Regions from separate parts of the Paludibacterium flexuosum genome, predicted to be linked through region 1. Evidence: predicted binding sites of a transcription regulator. Region 1 holds the regulator's gene; each other region holds the start of a gene.
The links. Region 1 encodes sigma-54, which starts transcription at its own class of promoters, with help from an activator protein. Its sites were predicted from a motif close to CTGGCACGCTTCATGCTT; they were not measured.

Region 1 (4,341 bases):
CGTGCTGGCTGCCGGCGAGCCGGAAACACTGGTCAACGACGAGCGGGTGCGCAAAGTCTACCTGGGCGAGCATTTCCATCTGTAAACCATCATGAAGCAAAGCCTCCAGCTCAAAGTCTCCCAGCAGTTGACCCTGACGCCGCAATTGCAGCAGTCGATCAAGCTGCTGCAACTGTCGACGGTCGAACTGCAAGCCGAAGTCGAACGCTATCTGCTGGAAAACCCGCTGCTCGAGCGCGATGAAGACACTCCCGGCGAACCCGGCCTGCCGGAGCGCCCGATGGAAAGCAGCCACAGCGAAGAGGTCCCGAAGCAGCAGGAGCAGGACACGGCGAGCGAACCGGGCATGGAAGCGCTGCAGGACTGGGGCAGCGGCAGCGGGACCGGCAGTGGTGGCAGCTACGACGACGAATTCGACCCCTTTTACAATGTGCCCTGTCATCAGACCCTGCGCGAGCTGTTGCTGTCGCAGCTGGGAGAAATTGACCTGCCGCAGCGCGACCACGCCGTCGTGCAACTGCTGATTGAAGAACTGGATGACGATGGCTACCTGACCACGCCGCTGGCCGAACTGGTGGCCAGTCTGCCCGAAGAGCTGGCCCTGGACGAAGATGAACTGGCCGTCGGCCTGCGCATGCTGCAGCAGTTCGACCCCCCCGGCGTCGGCGCCCGCTCACTGCCCGAATCCCTGCAACTGCAACTGGCCAGATTACCGGCCAGCACCCCCGGCAAATCCCTGGCCGGCGACATCATCGCGCAGCACCTGGCCCTGCTCGGCGCCCGTGACTACACCCGCCTGCGCAAGCTGCTGGGCACCAGCGACGATGCCCTGCGCGAAGCCCAGACCCTGATCGCCCGCCTCAACCCGCGTCCGGCCAGCGGCTTCGACGCGCGCGACACCCATTACGTCACCCCGGACGTCACCGTCAGAAAGCGTAAAGGCCGCTGGGTGGCCGAGCTCAACAGCAGCGCCGTCCCGCAATTGCGCGTCAACCAGATCTACGCCCGCATGCTGTCGGAAAACCGCCAGCAATCCGGCGATCTCGGCAGTCGTCTGCAAGAGGCACGGTGGCTGGTCAAGAACATTCAACAGCGATTTGACACTATCCTGAAAGTGTCGGAAGCTATAGTCGACAAGCAGCAAGCGTTCTTTGAACAAGGCGAAGTGGCCATGCGGCCGATGATCCTGCGCAATATCGCCGATGAGCTCGGGCTGCACGAATCCACCGTCTCCAGAGTCACCACCCAGAAATATCTGCTCTGTCCCCGGGGACTTTTCGAGCTGAAATATTTCTTCGGCAGTGCCCTGGAAACCGACAGTGGCGAAGAATGCTCCGCCACCGCCATCAAGGCACATATCCGCAGGCTGATCGAACAGGAGAACCCATCCAGGCCACTGTCAGACAGCGCCATTGCCGAACAGCTATCCAGCCAGGGAATTCAGGTTGCAAGACGTACCGTTGCCAAGTATCGTGAAGCCATGCAGATAGCGCCGGTCAATCAAAGAAAGGCTCTGTAATCCAACATCCGGCTGTACGGCCGACCCGACCGTGCAGTCATCATGGCAACAAAGTAAGGAGTAAGGGTTATGAACATCAAAGTGACTGGTCTTCACCTCGAGATCACCCCGTCGTTGCGCGACTATATTGATGAGAAGCTCGAGCGCATCAGCCGCCATGTCGACGACCTGATCGATGTCTCCGTTACCCTGTCCGTGGACAAACTGGTCCAGAAAGCCGAGGTCAACGTTCACCTGTCCGGCAAGGACATCCATGTCGAAGCCACCGAGGCCGACATGTACGCCGCCATCGACCTGCTGATGGACAAGCTGGACCGTCAGGTGCTGAAGTTCAAGGAAAAGCAGACCGAGCACCGCGGCGCCCACCCGGAAGCTTCGCTGTAAAGTGACATTCAGTACTGCCGGGAACCTTCGGGTTCCCGTTTTTGTTTGCCAGACTTTTTGACGAAGCCGGTCCGCCCGGCCTCCGATGCCGCCAAACGCTATGAAACAGATCGGTAAGATTCTTTCCCGCGAGCACATCCTGCTCGACCTCGACGTCAGCAGCAAGAAAAGGGTTTTCGAGCAGGTCGGTCTGCTGATGGAAAATACCTGCGGCATCGCCCGCAGCGAGGTGTTCGATTGTCTGTTTGCCCGAGAAAAACTCGGCTCCACCGGCCTGGGTCAGGGGGTTGCCATTCCCCACGGCCGAGCCCAGGGACTCAAGGAAGCCGCGGCCATCTTCATCCGCCTGAAAGCGCCGATTCCTTTCGATGCCCCGGACGGCAAACCGGTACAAAGCCTGTTCGTCCTGCTGGTACCGGAACAGGCCACCGACCTGCACCTGCAGGTCCTGTCCGAGCTGGCGCAACTCTTCTCCAGCCGCCCGTTGCGCGAAAAAATGCTCACCGCCCAAAGCGTGGACGAGCTCTACCAGATTCTTTCCGAGTGGTCGACCCATGCCTAGCATAACCGTGCGCAAGCTTTACCAGGAAAACCAGCAAAAGCTGAATCTCAGCTGGGTTGTCGGGACGGCGGGCGCCGACAACATTATCGGCATCGACGAACAGCGCCCTACGCTGGCGCTGGTCGGCCACCTGAATTTCATCCACCCCAACCGTGTCCAGGTACTGGGCCTCGCCGAGGTCGATTACCTGAACCGACTGGAACAGTCGGCGGCCAAAACCGCCCTCGACCAACTGTTCCACAAGAGCATGTCAGTGGTCATGGTGGCCAATGGCCAGCCGGTACCGAAACTGCTGCGCGACTACTGCCACTCCCACAGCGTGCCGCTGATGTCCACCCCGCTGGAAAGCCCGTACCTGATGGATGTGCTGCGCATCTATCTGGCTCGCGCGCTGGCCGTCTCCACCGTACTGCATGGCGTCTTCCTCGACGTCCTGGAAATCGGCGTACTGATCATGGGCGACTCGGCCATGGGCAAGAGCGAACTGGCCCTGGACCTGATCTCGCGCGGCCACGGCCTGGTGGCCGACGATGCCGTCGAACTCTACCGGATCGGGCCGGAAACCCTGGAAGGACGCTGCCCGCCTCTGCTGCGCGACTTCCTGGAGGTACGCGGGCTGGGCATTCTGAACATCCGCACCATCTTCGGCGAAACCGCCGTACGACCGAAGAAAGTACTGAAACTGATCATCCACCTGGTCAAGGCCAACGATCAGGCCATGCAGGCCCTCGACCGGCTGAACATCCAGTCGGAAACACAGGACATTCTCGGCGTCACGGTGCGCAAGGTCGTCCTGCCGGTGGCGGCCGGTCGCAACCTCGCCGTTCTGGTCGAAGCCGCCGTCCGCAACTACATCCTGCAACTGCGCGGCATCGACAGCACGCGCGAATTCATCGAACGTCACACCAATTTCCTGAAGGATCAGGAACATGCAACTGATATTGATTAGCGGGCAATCCGGTTCGGGAAAATCCATTGCCCTGCGGGCGCTGGAAGACTCGGGTTTCTACTGCGTCGACAACCTGCCCGCCACCATGCTGAGCGAGGCCGTGTCGCTGTATCAGGATTACGGCTTCGAGCAGATCGGCATCAGCGTGGATGTCCGCTCCAGCCCCTCCCTCGGTGCGCTGCCCCATGAAATGCAGAAGCTGCGCGAACAAGGCGTCGATGTGCGCCTGCTGTTCCTTGAAGCGCAGGACGACACCCTGGTCAAACGCTTTTCCGAAACCCGCCGCCGCCACCCGCTGGCCGGCAACGGACTCCTGACCATCAACGAATGCATCCTGGCCGAGAAAGACATGCTGGGCAGCATCCAGGAACTCGGCGCCCGCTTCGACACCACCGACCTCGTTCCCAATGCCCTGCGCAGCTGGGTCAAGGACCTGGTGTCGGCAGACAGCAGCCGCCTGACCCTGGTACTGCAATCCTTCGGCTTCAAGCACGGCGTCCCGCTCGATCTGGACTTCGCCTTTGACGTGCGCTGCCTGCCCAACCCCTACTACAACCCGCAACTGCGGCCGCTGACCGGCAAGGATCAACCCGTCATCGACTTCTTCCTGCAAGAGCCCGCCGTCGCCGAAATGACCGAAGACATCCGCCGCATCATTGCCCGCTGGCTGCCCTGCTTCAACCAGGAAAGCCGCAGCTACCTGACCGTGGCCATCGGCTGTACCGGCGGCCAGCACCGCTCGGTCTACATTGCCGAGCAACTGGCGAAATGCTTCCCTGACCAGCAAATCATGCTTCGCCACCGCCAGTTACAATATGCCGACTAGGGCCGCCGCACGCGGCCCGTTCACCGAACGAGCATCACCATGCGCCAGATTCAAACCATCGCCGTTGCCCTGACCGGCGCCTCGGGCCTGCCCTACGGCCT
Region 2 (4,341 bases), 280 kb from region 1:
AGTTGCACGGCCTGCAACACCTGCGCGCGACCAACCTTTGCCAACCCGGCCAGATCGGCCAGGGTCAGCGCCAGACGCAAGGTTCGATGCAAGGCGCGTGCAGACAGATGCAGTCGCCCCAACAACTCAGCAAGAAACTCAAGCAAACCGGTTTCGACACGGCAATAGCGCTCAAGTTCACCTGCCGTCAAAAAAGCATTCACCTTGCCCTGGCGATGCAGTTGACGCTCACGCGCCATCTGCACACGCTGCAGCACGAGGGCGGACCCTTCTCCCGGGCCGTTTTGCAACAGCTCGGCAGGCGTGTGCCCCGCCATTTCCACCTGCATGTCGATACGATCCAGCAGGGGGCCGGAGATTTTACCGCGATAACGCGAAATTTGCTCAGGCGAACACAGACATCTTCCCGAGACATCCCCGGCATAGCCACAGGGGCAGGGATTCATGGCCGCCACCAGCTGAAAACGGGCCGGGAAGGAGAAACGGCGTGCGGCGCGCGCCAGATGGACCACCCCGGTCTCCATGGGCTCGCGCAGCGCCTCCAGAGCCCGTCGTTCGAACTCGGGCATTTCATCCAGGAACAGCACCCCATGATGCGCCAGCGTGATTTCCCCCGGTCTGGGCACGCTGCCGCCCCCCACCAGCGCCGCGACAGAACTGCCATGATGCGGGGCGCGAAAGGGACGCTGGCGCCAGTCCGCCGGATCGAAGCCCTGCGAGCTGAGGGAATGCAGCGCAGCACACTCCAGCGCCTCCGCTTCGCTCATCACGGGCAGAATACCGGGCAAACGCGCCGCCAGCATGCTCTTGCCACAGCCCGGCGCCCCGATCATCAGCAGGCTGTGGCCCCCAGCCGCCGCCAGTTCGAGAGCATGACGGGCAACGCCCTGCCCGCGAACCTCGGCAAGATCCGGCAGCAAACGACCACACGGCGGAGACTTCGCCTCGGCGATACTCAGCGCCTGCACACCATTGAGATGCGCACAGACCTGCAGCAGGCTGTCTGCCTGCAAAACCTGCACGCCGGGCACCAGTGCCGCCTCGGCCGCACTGGCCGTGGGCAGCACCAGGCAACGTGCAGCACGGGCCGCATGACAGGCCATCGCCAGCGCACCGCGCACCGGCCGCAACTGCCCGGACAGCCCCAGCTCGCCGGCGAACTCATGCCGGGCAAGTGGCGCTGCCAGCAGTTGGCCGGAAGCGGCCAGGATGCCCAGCGCAATCGGCAGATCGAAACGGCCGGAGGCCTTGGGCAGGTCAGCCGGCGCCAGGCTGACGATGATCTTGCTGGCGGGAAATTCAAAGCCGGAGGTCTGAATCGCGCTGCGGACCCTGTCGCGACTCTCCTTGACCTCGGTATCAGGCAAACCAACGATATGAAAAGCGGGCAACCCCGCTGAAAGATGCACTTCCACTTCCACGTCGGGCGCATCCGCACCATCCAGCGCCCGACTATGCACCACGGCGAGCTTCATCGCCGCAATCAGGCGCGGCCGTGTTCCGCAGCCTCATCCGACGCCCCTTCCAGACGCGCCAGACGCTCCTCCAGCCGAGCCAGCTGCTCGCGGGTGCGAACCAGTACCTCCTGCTGCACCTCGAACTCCTCGCGGGTAACCAGATCCAGCTTGCTGAAAGTCGCGGCCATCATGGCCTTGAGGTTTTTCTCCACATCCCGAACCGGGCTGGCGGCGATGGTCTCACTGATTTTGCTGCTCAATTCCTCGAACAGTTTCTGACTAAGCATGGCAATACTCCGTTCGTATTCGGTCTGATTGAAATCCGGCTTGAGTGTAGCAAAAAGCCCCAGCTCCCGCAGTGTCCGTGGCATGCACCAGACTTGCCAGCCAACGCACCAGCATGGTGCATGAACAGACGAGCCGGACCTGCGCCCCCGCATCACCGCCCTGCCCTCGTTCAGACAACAACGCGGACGAACAGACAGCCTGCTTTTTTCAAGCGGCCGAAATGCTGGCTGGATAAGGCATTCAGTCTGCTCGCGGAATTTTTTTCTCACAACAGTGTGAGGCTGGCATGTTTTCTGCAATGCAGCATATGAAGTCTACAAAACATCAGCAGGATCAGGGACAGCAAAGGAGAGGTCATGAAATTGGTCACAGCGATTATCAAGCCGTTCAAGCTTGACGAAGTACGCGAGGCCCTCTCGGCCATCGGCGTACAAGGTATCACCGTCTCGGAAGTCAAAGGCTTCGGGCGCCAGAAGGGACACACCGAACTCTATCGCGGCGCAGAGTATGTGGTGGACTTCCTGCCCAAGGTCAAACTGGAAATCGCCATCGACGATGCCCTGCTTGATCAGGTCGTCGAAGCCATCGAGAAATCGGCGCGTACCGGCAAGATCGGTGACGGCAAGATTTTTGTCGTGGATCTGCTGCAGGTTGTCCGTATCCGGACGGGCGAAACCGGCGTGGACGCAGTTTGATCATTGGACAGGGGGGAATAGAGATGAAGAAAACCATCACTGCGCTGGGTCTGGTCGGGCTGTTTCTTGCCCTGCCGGCTTTGGCCGATGCGCCGGCAGGTCCGGCACTGCAAGACTTCAAGGTCATCAACTCCGGTGACACGGCCTGGATGATGACCTCGACCGCGCTGGTTCTGTTCATGACCATCCCGGGTCTGGCGCTGTTCTACGGTGGCATGGTACGCAAGAAGAACGTCCTGGCGACCCTGATGCAGAGCTTTGCCATTACCGCACTGGTCACGATCATCTGGACGGTCATCGGGTACAGCCTGGCCTTTACGGTCGGCTCGCCGTACATCGGCGACCTCAGCCGCGCCTTCCTGCAGGGCATGGACTACCTCAGTGACGTCAAGAAGATCAGCGTCCACCCGAGCGCCGGCACCATTCCTGAAGCAGTCTTCATGATGTTCCAGATGACCTTTGCCATCATCACGCCGGCACTGATCACCGGTGCCTTTGCCGAACGGATGAAGTTCTCCGCCATGCTGATCTTCATGACCCTGTGGTCGATTCTGGTCTACGCGCCGGTCGCCCACTGGGTGTGGGCACCGGGCGGATGGATGGCCGGCAAGGGGGTCCTGGATTTTGCCGGCGGCACAGTGGTGCACATCAATGCCGGTATCGCCGGTCTGGTCTGTGCCCTGGTGATGGGCAAGCGTGTCGGTTTCGGCAAGGAAGCCATGCCGCCGCATAACCTGGTCCTGACGCTGATTGGCGCTTCGATGCTGTGGGTAGGCTGGTTCGGCTTCAACGCCGGCTCCGCGGTCGTCGCCGATGGGCGTGCCGCCATGGCCATGGTCACCACCCAGATCGCTACTGCCGCGGCGGCACTGGCCTGGATGTTTGCCGAATGGCTGACCAAGAAAAAGCCGTCCGTACTCGGCATCGCCTCCGGCGCCGTCGCCGGCCTGGTGGCCATCACGCCGGCCTCCGGTTTCGTCGATGTACAGGGTGCCCTGATCATCGGCATCGCTGCCGGGGTGGTCTGCTTCTGGGGTGCCACCGGCCTGAAGCACATGCTGGGCTATGACGACTCGCTGGATGCCTTCGGTGTTCACGGCGTCGGCGGCATTCTCGGCGCCCTGCTGACCGGTGTCTTCGCCGTCAAGCATATCGGCGGCGCCGATGGCAGTCTGGCCACTCAGGCGCTGGGGGTTGGCGTCACGGCGGTGTACTGCGCGATCGTGACCTTCATCCTGCTGAAAGTCATCGATCTGGTTGTCGGTCTGCGTGTCGCCGAAGAAGAAGAACGCGAAGGGCTGGACGTGGTTCTGCACGGTGAACGCATCGAATAAGCACAGAATTCGTGGTAAGGGACTTTGGGGCGCTTCGGCGCCCCCTTTTTTTGTCTGCCGGGCGGACAAAGAAAAACGGGCGCCGCAGCGCCCGTGATGATTCGATCCGGCTTACTTGACGATGCGCAGGTTGGGCGGCCCCTTGGGCTTGTCGCCCTCGGGGGCGGCAGGCGAAGCAGACTGATTGCCCTTCTCGCCCGGAATCGCCGCCGGTGCATGATCAACGGCATGCAGGTGCTCGGTATTGGCCAGCTCGACATCAAACCCCATCCCCTCACCGGTTTCGCGGGCGAAGATCGACATCACGTTGCCAATCGGCACGAAGACCTGACGGGCCACACCGGCAAAACGCGCCGAGAAGGTGATCAGGTCATTATCGATGCGCAGCTCCTTGGTGGCATCGGCACTGATGTTCAGCACAATCTCGTTGTTCTGCACATACTCGCGCGGCACATCGGTACGCTCATTGACCCATACGACGATATACGGCGTATGACCGTTGTCGGTGCACCACTGATGCAGGGCACGGAGCAGATAGGGTTTGGTGCTGGTGGTCATGGGAACCCC
Region 3 (4,341 bases), 1.7 Mb from region 1:
ACCGTGACGGTGGATTGCGACAGGCGGCCGATGGCGCGGAAAACATCCTGCATGGCCGGTGCCTGACCCAGTAGTACCGGCAGCGCGGCTTGCGGGGCAGGGGTGTCGTCATGCTGGCCCGACTCGGCCAGCGCGCGTTCGATCAGTTCGACCGCCTGATCGATGTCAAAGGGTTTGGGCAGGTACTCAAAGGCCCCCCCCTGGAATGCGGAAACCGCCGAGTCGAGGTCGGCATGTGCGGTCATGATGATGACCGGCAGTTGCGGATGGCGCTCCTTGACCCGGGTGAGAAATTTCAGCCCGTCGGTGCCGGGCATGCGGATATCGGAGATGATGACGCGCGGCTGTTCGTCCTCCAGGGCATTGAGCGCGTCGTCGGCGCTGGCAAAGCTGCGGTAGTCGATGGCGCTGCGGGCCAGGGCTTTTTCCAGGACCCAGCGAATGGCTTTGTCGTCGTCGATGATCCAGACCGGCATCGTTCAGTCTCCTTGCGCGCCAGGTGCGTTGGCGAGTGTTTGTTCTTGTTTGAAGGGCAGCATGACGGTAAAGCAGGTTTGTCCCGGCCGTGAATCGAACTCGATGCTGCCACCGTGCTGGTGCACATAGGCCTGAGCCAGGGTCAGCCCCAGGCCGGTGCCTTCGGCACGACCGGTCACCAGCGGGTAGAACAGGTGGTCGCGGATGTCTTCCGGAATGCCGGGGCCGTCATCGATGATTTGCAATTTCAGTGCCAGGTGGTGCCGCTTGCGTGCCAGGGTGGCCTGGCGTGCCACGCGGGTGCGCAGGATGACCCGGCCCTGACCCTTCATGGCCTGGATGGCGTTCTTGACGATATTCAGCACCACCTGGATCAATTGTTCCTTGTCGGCCACCAGCATCGGCAGGCTGACATCGTAGTCGCGCTGCATGGTCAGGCCTTGTGGATACTCGGCCAGGGCGATGCTGCGCACGCGCTCCAGGACCTCGTGAATGTTGACCTCGCTGACAACATGGCGCCGATGCGGCGCCAGCATGCGGTCAACCAGAGATTGCAGCCGCAGGGCCTCTTCCTTGATGACTTCGGTGTATTCCTTCAGTTCTGGCCGGTCCTGCAGCTCGTGTTCCAGCAGTTGCGCCGCGCCGCGGATGCCGCCGAGCGGGTTCTTGATCTCGTGCGCCAGGTTGCGGATCAGCTCGCGGTTGGCCTGATGCTGCAGCAGACGCCGTTCTTCATTGACGATGCGCAGCTGCTGGTCGAGCGAGCGCAGCTCGATCAGCGCCAGTCCCTCTCCCTGATCGATTGGCGTCACCGACAGGGCCAGATGCAGAGGCTGGGCGCCTTGCGCCGTGACCAGCTCCAGGTCGTGTTCGATATAGCTGGCATTGTGGGCAAAGGCGGTGGCCAGTGCCTGCTGCAGTGCCTCACAGGGCAGGAACAGCTCGGCGAGGTGATGACGCATGAGTTCGCGCCGTCCCAGACCGAGCAGGTTTTCACTGGCCGGATTGGCAAACACCAATTCACCATCGCGGCGCACGATCAGCACCGGGGTGTCGAGTAGTTCGAGTCCGGCAAAGCCGGGCGGCGTGTTTTCTGTTCCGGTCATGACAGGCTCTTGTCAGCTTGGGGCACGAAATCCATTGGCATGATTCAGTATGCACTGTTTTGGTGCGCTCTGGCGGGGGCCCGGAAAAAAACCCGCTTCCCTCACGGGAGAGCGGGTTTTCCAGACCGCACCCCGGGCGCGGTTCGGCACAATTACAGGCTGTAGTACATCGAGAATTCAACCGGGTGCGTGGTCATGCGCGCCAGGTTGACTTCCTGCATCTTCAGCTCGATGTAGGCATCAATCCACTCGTTGCTGAATACGCCGCCGCGGGTCAGGAACTCGCGATCCTTGTCCAGGGCATCCAGCGCTTCGTCCAGCGAGGCGCAGACGGTCGGGATCAGCTTGTCTTCTTCCGGCGGCAGATCGTACAGGTTCTTGTCGGCCGGGTCGCCCGGGTGGATCTTGTTCTGGATGCCGTCCAGACCGGCCATCAGCAGTGCCGAGAACAGCAGGTACGGGTTGGCCAGCGGATCCGGGAAACGGGCTTCGATACGACGGGCCTTGGGGCTGGCCACGTGCGGAATGCGGATCGAGGCCGAGCGGTTCTTGGCCGAGTAGGCCAGCTTCACCGGGGCTTCGTAGTGCGGAACCAGACGCTTGTACGAGTTGGTGCCCGGGTTGGCGATGGCGTTCAGTGCCTTGGCGTGCTTGATGATGCCGCCGATGTAGTACAGGGCGGTATCGGACAGGCCGGCATAACCGTCACCGGCGAAGGTGTTCTGACCGTCTTTCCAGATCGACTGATGCACGTGCATGCCCGAGCCATTGTCGCCGACGATCGGCTTCGGCATGAAGGTGGCGGTCTTGCCGTAGCTGTGCGCCACGTTATGCACCACATATTTGAGGATCTGGGTCCAGTCGGCGCGCTGGGTCAGCGTGGAGAACTTGGTCCCGATTTCGTTCTGGCCGCCGGTGGCCACTTCGTGGTGGTGGACTTCGACCGGTACGCCCAGCTCTTCCAGCAGCAGCACCATGGCCGAACGGATGTCCTGAGCGGAGTCGACCGGCGGTACCGGGAAGTAGCCGCCCTTGATGCCCGGGCGGTGGCCGGTGTTGCCACCTTCGAACTGCTGGGCCGAGGCCCAGGCACCTTCTTCCGACTCGATCTTGACGAAGCAGCCGGACATGTCGGCACCCCAGGTGACCGAGTCGAAAATGAAGAATTCCGGTTCCGGGCCGAAGTAGGCGGTATCGCCAATGCCGGTGGCCTTCAGGTAGGCTTCGGCGCGCTTGGCGATGGAACGCGGACAGCGGTCATAGCCCTTGCCATCGGCCGGGTCGACCACGTCGCAGCTCATGATGACGGTGGCTTCGTCGAAGAACGGATCGATCTTGGCAGTGGCCGGATCGGCCATCAGCAGCATGTCGGAGGCCTGAATGCCCTTCCAGCCGGCGATCGACGAGCCGTCGAACGCATGGCCGCGTTCAAACCAGGCTTCAGCATCTTCGGTCAGGACATGTGCCGGAATGGATACGTGTTGTTCCTTGCCGCGCGTGTCGGTAAAGCGCAGGTCAACAAACTTCACGTCGTTTTCCTGGATCAGTTTCACTACGTCTGCTACCGCCATGTTGATCTCCTAAATTGGGCTACTTGCTTCAAGGTGATGCCTGAAATGGTTGCTGGACACTGTCTAGCATGAAGCGTGCCAACCCTTTTCCGGACGGTAAATCCTTGTAGGGCGTGCTGGATACGCGTACGTCATGATACTGGCCGACCCATTTTAGTGCTGTCCCCGATTTAATGCACCAAAATGATGCATATCCGGCCCGAGTGAACAGGCATTGCCTTGTCTGCGCCTGCAACGGATAATCAAGACGTCATATTTTTGACCGCTGAGCGGGGAGTCTGTGATGGATCAGGTTCAGACAATTTTGCAACAGGCCGCCGGGCGAGCCGCCGCCATGGGGGCGCCGTATCAGGGGGCGCTGCTGCCGCAGGAAGCCTGGTACCTGATGCAGCACTTGCCGGGTGCGGTGTTGGTGGATGTGCGCAGTGCTGCCGAGTGGCAGTTTGTCGGCATGGTGCCGAATGCCGTCTGTGTCGAGTGGCGCAGTTATCCCGGCATGCAGCTCAACGGCCAGTTTCTCGCCCAGTTGCAGGCCCGTGTCGCACCGGAGGCGACGGTGATGCTGATGTGCCGCAGCGGTGCGCGCTCGGATGAGGCCGCACGTGTGGTGCAGGGGACCGGGTTCGCCGCGGTCTATAACGTGCTGGAAGGCTTTGAGGGGGATAAGGATGGCATGAGCCAGCGTGGCCACCTCAATGGCTGGAAAAAGCATGGCTTGCCCTGGGTACAGGGTTGAATGTGTTGATGCATGAGGCTGTCGCGGCTAAAGTAGCGGACAACCGCAGTAAACGGATTTCCAGAAAGCAGATCATGACCGAACGTTACGCCGTCATCGGTAACCCCGTAGACCATAGCCAGTCGCCTTTCATTCATGCCGAATTCGCCCGGGCCGAAAACCGGTCGATACGCTATGAGCGCTTGCAGGCTGCCACCGACCGTTTTGCCGATGTGGTCGCTGCCTTCGTCAAAACCGGGGGCTGTGGTCTGAATGTGACCTTGCCGTTCAAGGGGGACGCCTATCGTCTGGCGACCGAGCTGTCCGAGCGTGCGCGTGCCGCCGAGGCTGTCAACACCCTGACCTTCCGCGACGGCAAGGTGTTCGGCGACAACACCGATGGCGTGGGGCTGGTGCGGGACATCGTGGAAAACCTGGATTTCCCCATCGCAGGCAAGCGCGTGCTGATTCT
Region 4 (4,341 bases), 1.4 Mb from region 1:
CACGCTGAACCAGCCCAGACGAATCGGGCGGGCGCCGAAATGCCCGAGATCGGCATACAGGGCTTCGCCACCGGTGACGCAGAGCATGACGGCCCCCAGGGTCATCAGCGAGGCGTGCCAGTGACGCTGCAGCAAAAACTGCAGGCCGTACCAGGGATTGAGTGCCTGCAGAATTTCCGGGGTGGTCATGATCTGCCGCAGTCCGAGCAGGGCGATGGACAGGAACCACAGGAGCAGCACCGGGCTGAAAATCTTGCTGATCTTGCCGCTGCCGACGGATTGCAGGGCAAAGAGCAGCGTCAGCAGTGCCAGGGTGATCGGCGTCACCAGCTCGCTCTGTCCGGGCAGTGCGATGTCCAGACCTTCGACGGCCGCCAGTACGCTGATGGCCGGAGAGATCATGCCGTCGCCGATCAGCAGGCCGGCACCGAGAATCAGGGCAATCAGGATCGGCCGGGTGCGCGATTGTCTGGCATTGCCGTACAGCAGGCTGTACAGCGCAAACAGACCACCCTCGCCATCATTGTCTGCCCGCAGAACCAGCAGGGCATATTTGAAGGCCACAATCAGGGTCAGTGCCCAGATCGCCAGTGAGGTGCCGCCGAGCACACTGTCTGGCGTCAGTGCCTGCAGTCCGGAGCCAAAGAAAATCTGGTGCAGCGCATAGAGCGGCGACGTGCCGATATTGCCGTAGACGATACCAATCGCCCCCAGGGTCGCAACGGCCAGTTTGCGATTCTCAGCCACGCCATGTCCCCATGTTCTCCCCGGCCGGGCCGGGTCTTTTAGGATTCTTAAGAGAATCATAGTCACACCAGACCCATTTTGAATATCTGTCGGCCCTGTCCGCCATGGTGTTTCTCTTTTGCCGGGTGGCTGCAAGGCCTTGCCTGTCGGCGGCAATTCTTGCCGCTGACGGTGGGTTTGGGGCGGGCGATGGGTTTTCTGTTAAATAAAAACAATAAAAATCAATCACTTAATTATTTTATATTTTCTGGCATGCTTCCTGCTTTATATGTCGCACCAGGAGGAAGACATGTTCGACAAAATCGCCAATGACTTTAAGTTCGATCAACGCGCACTGAATCTGCGCGCGTATCGCACTGAAGTGCTGGCCGGCAATATGGCCAACGCGGAAACGCCTTACTACAAGGCTGTCGACTTTGATTTTGCCGCCACCATGAAGGCTCAGATGGATGGTCATGGCAGTGGCAAGGATCTGGCGCTGATGGCCACCGATCCGCGTCATTTCAGTACTAATCCTGGTGATGGTGGCGCCTCGGTGCCGCTGCAATACCGCAATGCGGTGCAGCCCAGTGTCGACGGCAACACCGTGGATATGGATGTGGAGCGTGGTGCGTTCATGGATAACGCCTTGCAGTATCAAAGCACGCTGACCTTCCTCAATCATCGTATTTCGCAGCTGAATCTGGTTCTGAAGGGCTGATTGCCATGTCTCTGACCAATGTTTTTTCGATTGCCGGTTCGGCGCTGACAGCGCAGTCCATGCGACTGAGCGTGGTGGCCAGTAATATCGCCAACGCCGAAAGCGCGACCAGCTCGACCGGGCAACCCTACAAGGGTCGTCATGTGGTGTTTACCGCCATTCCGGTGACGGCCACCCAGCCGCTGGTGGCCGGGGTGCGGGTCACCTCGGTGGTGGAAGACAAGAGCCCGCCGATTCTGAAGTACGATCCGGCCAATCCGCTGGCAGATGCCCGCGGCTACGTCAATATGCCCAACGTCAATCCGGTAGAAGAGATGGCTGACATGATCTCGGCCTCGCGTTCGTATCAGACCAACGTTGAAGTGATGAATACCGCCAAAACCCTGATGCAGAAAACACTGCAGCTTGGCCAGTAATACTGAAAGGAATGCATCATGACCGTCTCGTCTACCAGTCAGTCCAATAGCAGCAACCCCTACGACATTCTGAACGGCAACAAGAGTTCGTCCAGCTCCACGTCCGGCAGCAGTACCGACCCGACCAGCGCTCAGGGGATTCAGGATCGCTTTCTGAAGCTGCTGACGACCCAGCTGCAGGCTCAGGATCCGATGAATCCGATGGAGAACAGTGAGATCACCAGTCAGATGGCGCAGATCAGCCAGGTGACCGGGATGCAGAACCTGAATACCACCATGCAGTCGCTGCTGCAGTCGCAAATGGCGTCGCAGTCGCTGATTGCCGCCACCACGGTCGGACATAGTGCCCTGGTTGCCGGCAATACCATGGGCTGGGACGGCAATACCAACGGCAACAAGACCATGGGGGCGGTTTCGCTGGCAGGTTCGGCTCAGCAACTGAATATTTCGGTGCAGGACGCCAACGGCAAGACGGTTTCCACTTTCAGTGTGCCGAGTCCGCAAAACGGCATGAATTCCTTCGCCTGGGATGGCAAGGACAGCAGCGGCAACGTCCTGCCGGCCGGCAACTATACCTTTACCGCCACGGCCTCCAATCAGGGGACCGACGGCTCGGCCGTGCAGGTCAAGGCCACGACCTACAACTACAAGACCATTGCCGCGGTGAGCTTTGCCGCCAACGGGGCGCCGCAGCTGGTGCTGAGTAACGGCAAGACCGTGGCCATGTCGGATGTGGCACAGATTTCCTGAGTGGAAAACGGAACAGAGATCGGAGCAAGAACATGGGTTTCCAACAAGGTCTGAGCGGTCTGAATGCCGCCTCCAAGCAGCTGGATGTGATCGGCAACAACATTGCCAACGCCAGCACGGTCGGCTTCAAGGGCTCGCGCGCCGAGTTCGGCGATATGTATGCCAACAGCTTTTATGGCGTGGCCTCGACCCAGGCCGGTATCGGGGTGCAGACGCTGGATGTGGCACAGCAGATGACCCAGGGCAATATCACCACCACCAACAATAATCTGGATATTGCCATCAACAATAACGGCTTCTTCATCGTGAAGACCGGCGCTTCGACCAGCGGGACCAGTACCGGCACGCTGGAGTACACGCGCAATGGTGAGTTCAAGGTCGATAATCAGGGCTATATCGTGAATGGTCCGGATCGCCTGCAGGGCTGGGTAGCCAGCAATGGCGTCGTGACCCAGGGGGCGACAGCCGACCTGCAGCTGCAGACTTCGCTGATTGCCCCGAGCACGACCTCCAAGGTCACCATGGGTGTCAACCTCGACTCCCGCTCCACGCCGCCGACGGTCGCCTTCAGTCCGACCACGCCGGCTTCCTATAACTGGTCCAACTCGACCTCGGTCTATGACTCGCTGGGTAATGCGCACAACATGACCCTGTATTATCGCAAGCAGACCCCGACGGCGACCGGTACCGACTGGAGCGTGTATGCCTATGTCGATGGCAATGCCGCGTCGATTGGCGGCGGTGCGGCTGGTGCGGCGACCACGATCAATTTCGGCTTGACCGGTTCGCTGACCACGGCCATGCCGCTGGCGGTGTCCTATACGCCCCCGGCCGCGTCGGGGACGACCACGCCGATTGCCTATACCCTGAGTTATACCGGTTCGACGCAGTATGGCCAGACCTCGGGTACCAACTCGCTGACCAACGATGGTTATGCGGCCGGTACCGTGTCGTCGATCAATGTCGATTCGACCGGCATCATCCAGGCGACCTATACCAATGGCCAGACCAAGACGATTGGTCAGATCGCACTGGCCAACTTCACCAACCAGCAGGGGCTGCAGCCGGTGGGTAACAATCGCTGGACCCAGACCTATTCCTCCGGTCCTGCCCAGGTGAATGCCCCGGGGTCCGGGACCGCCGGTACGCTGCGCGATTCGGCGCTGGAAGCGTCCAACGTTGACCTGACCACCGAGCTGGTGAACCTGATTACCGCTCAGCGCTATTACCAGGCCAACGCGCAGACCATCAAGGCACAAGACACGATCCAGCAGACGCTGGTGAACCTGTAAGCCTGACCTGAGGGACGTCTGAATCATGGATCGGATGCTGTTTCTGGCAATGAATGGTGCGAAGCACGTCGAATGGCAACAGGCGACGACTTCCAACAATCTGGCCAACGTCAACACCAATGGCTTCAAGGCCGAGCAAGTGTCGTTTCGTGCCTTGCCGGTCATTGGCGATGGTGCGCCGACGCGGACTTATGTGGTCGACAACACCATCGGCACCGATCTGTCGCAGGGCGCGCTGCAGCAAACCGGCAACCAGAACGACTTTGCCCTCGGGACCCCGGGCTTCTTTGCCGTGCAGGGGCCGGATGGCAAGGAGGCTTACAGCCGCGCCGGCGGATTTGTCGTGGACAGTGCCGGCACGCTGCGCACCCGCGGCGGTTTGCCGATCCTCGGGGATGGCGGTCCGATTGTTGCCCCGGCGGCCAGCAAGATTCAG

Region 2: a site for sigma-54 is predicted at 2,027-2,044, ahead of glnK (P-II family nitrogen regulator). Genes of this name have one in related genera too.
Region 3: a site for sigma-54 is predicted at 3,219-3,236, ahead of glnA (type I glutamate--ammonia ligase). Genes of this name have one in related genera too.
Region 4: a site for sigma-54 is predicted at 995-1,012, ahead of flgB (flagellar basal body rod protein FlgB). Genes of this name have one in related genera too.

The regions. Positions count from the first base shown of each region.
Region 1 covers NZ_AP029060.1:3,307,705-3,312,045, reverse strand. The annotation lists gene lptB (LPS export ABC transporter ATP-binding protein) at 1-85, shown strand, start outside; gene AACH39_RS15725 (RNA polymerase factor sigma-54) at 92-1,519, shown strand; gene raiA (ribosome-associated translation inhibitor RaiA) at 1,589-1,903, shown strand; gene ptsN (PTS IIA-like nitrogen regulatory protein PtsN) at 2,004-2,465, shown strand; gene hprK (HPr(Ser) kinase/phosphatase) at 2,458-3,414, shown strand; gene rapZ (RNase adapter RapZ) at 3,395-4,240, shown strand; gene AACH39_RS15700 (flavin prenyltransferase UbiX) at 4,280-4,341, shown strand, end outside.
Region 2 covers NZ_AP029060.1:3,023,770-3,028,110, reverse strand. The annotation lists gene AACH39_RS14410 (YifB family Mg chelatase-like AAA ATPase) at 1-1,475, opposite strand, end outside; gene AACH39_RS14405 (accessory factor UbiK family protein) at 1,484-1,744, opposite strand; gene glnK (P-II family nitrogen regulator) at 2,102-2,440, shown strand; gene AACH39_RS14395 (ammonium transporter) at 2,464-3,774, shown strand; gene AACH39_RS14390 (ClpXP protease specificity-enhancing factor) at 3,886-4,332, opposite strand.
Region 3 covers NZ_AP029060.1:1,637,620-1,641,960, reverse strand. The annotation lists gene ntrC (nitrogen regulation protein NR(I)) at 1-476, opposite strand, end outside; gene glnL (nitrogen regulation protein NR(II)) at 480-1,583, opposite strand; gene glnA (type I glutamate--ammonia ligase) at 1,736-3,154, opposite strand; gene AACH39_RS07725 (rhodanese-like domain-containing protein) at 3,438-3,890, shown strand; gene aroE (shikimate dehydrogenase) at 3,965-4,341, shown strand, end outside.
Region 4 covers NZ_AP029060.1:1,072,850-1,077,190, reverse strand. The annotation lists gene AACH39_RS05140 (KUP/HAK/KT family potassium transporter) at 1-747, opposite strand, end outside; gene flgB (flagellar basal body rod protein FlgB) at 1,037-1,447, shown strand; gene flgC (flagellar basal body rod protein FlgC) at 1,453-1,863, shown strand; gene AACH39_RS05125 (flagellar hook capping FlgD N-terminal domain-containing protein) at 1,882-2,613, shown strand; gene flgE (flagellar hook protein FlgE) at 2,646-3,905, shown strand; gene AACH39_RS05115 (flagellar basal body rod protein FlgF) at 3,931-4,341, shown strand, end outside.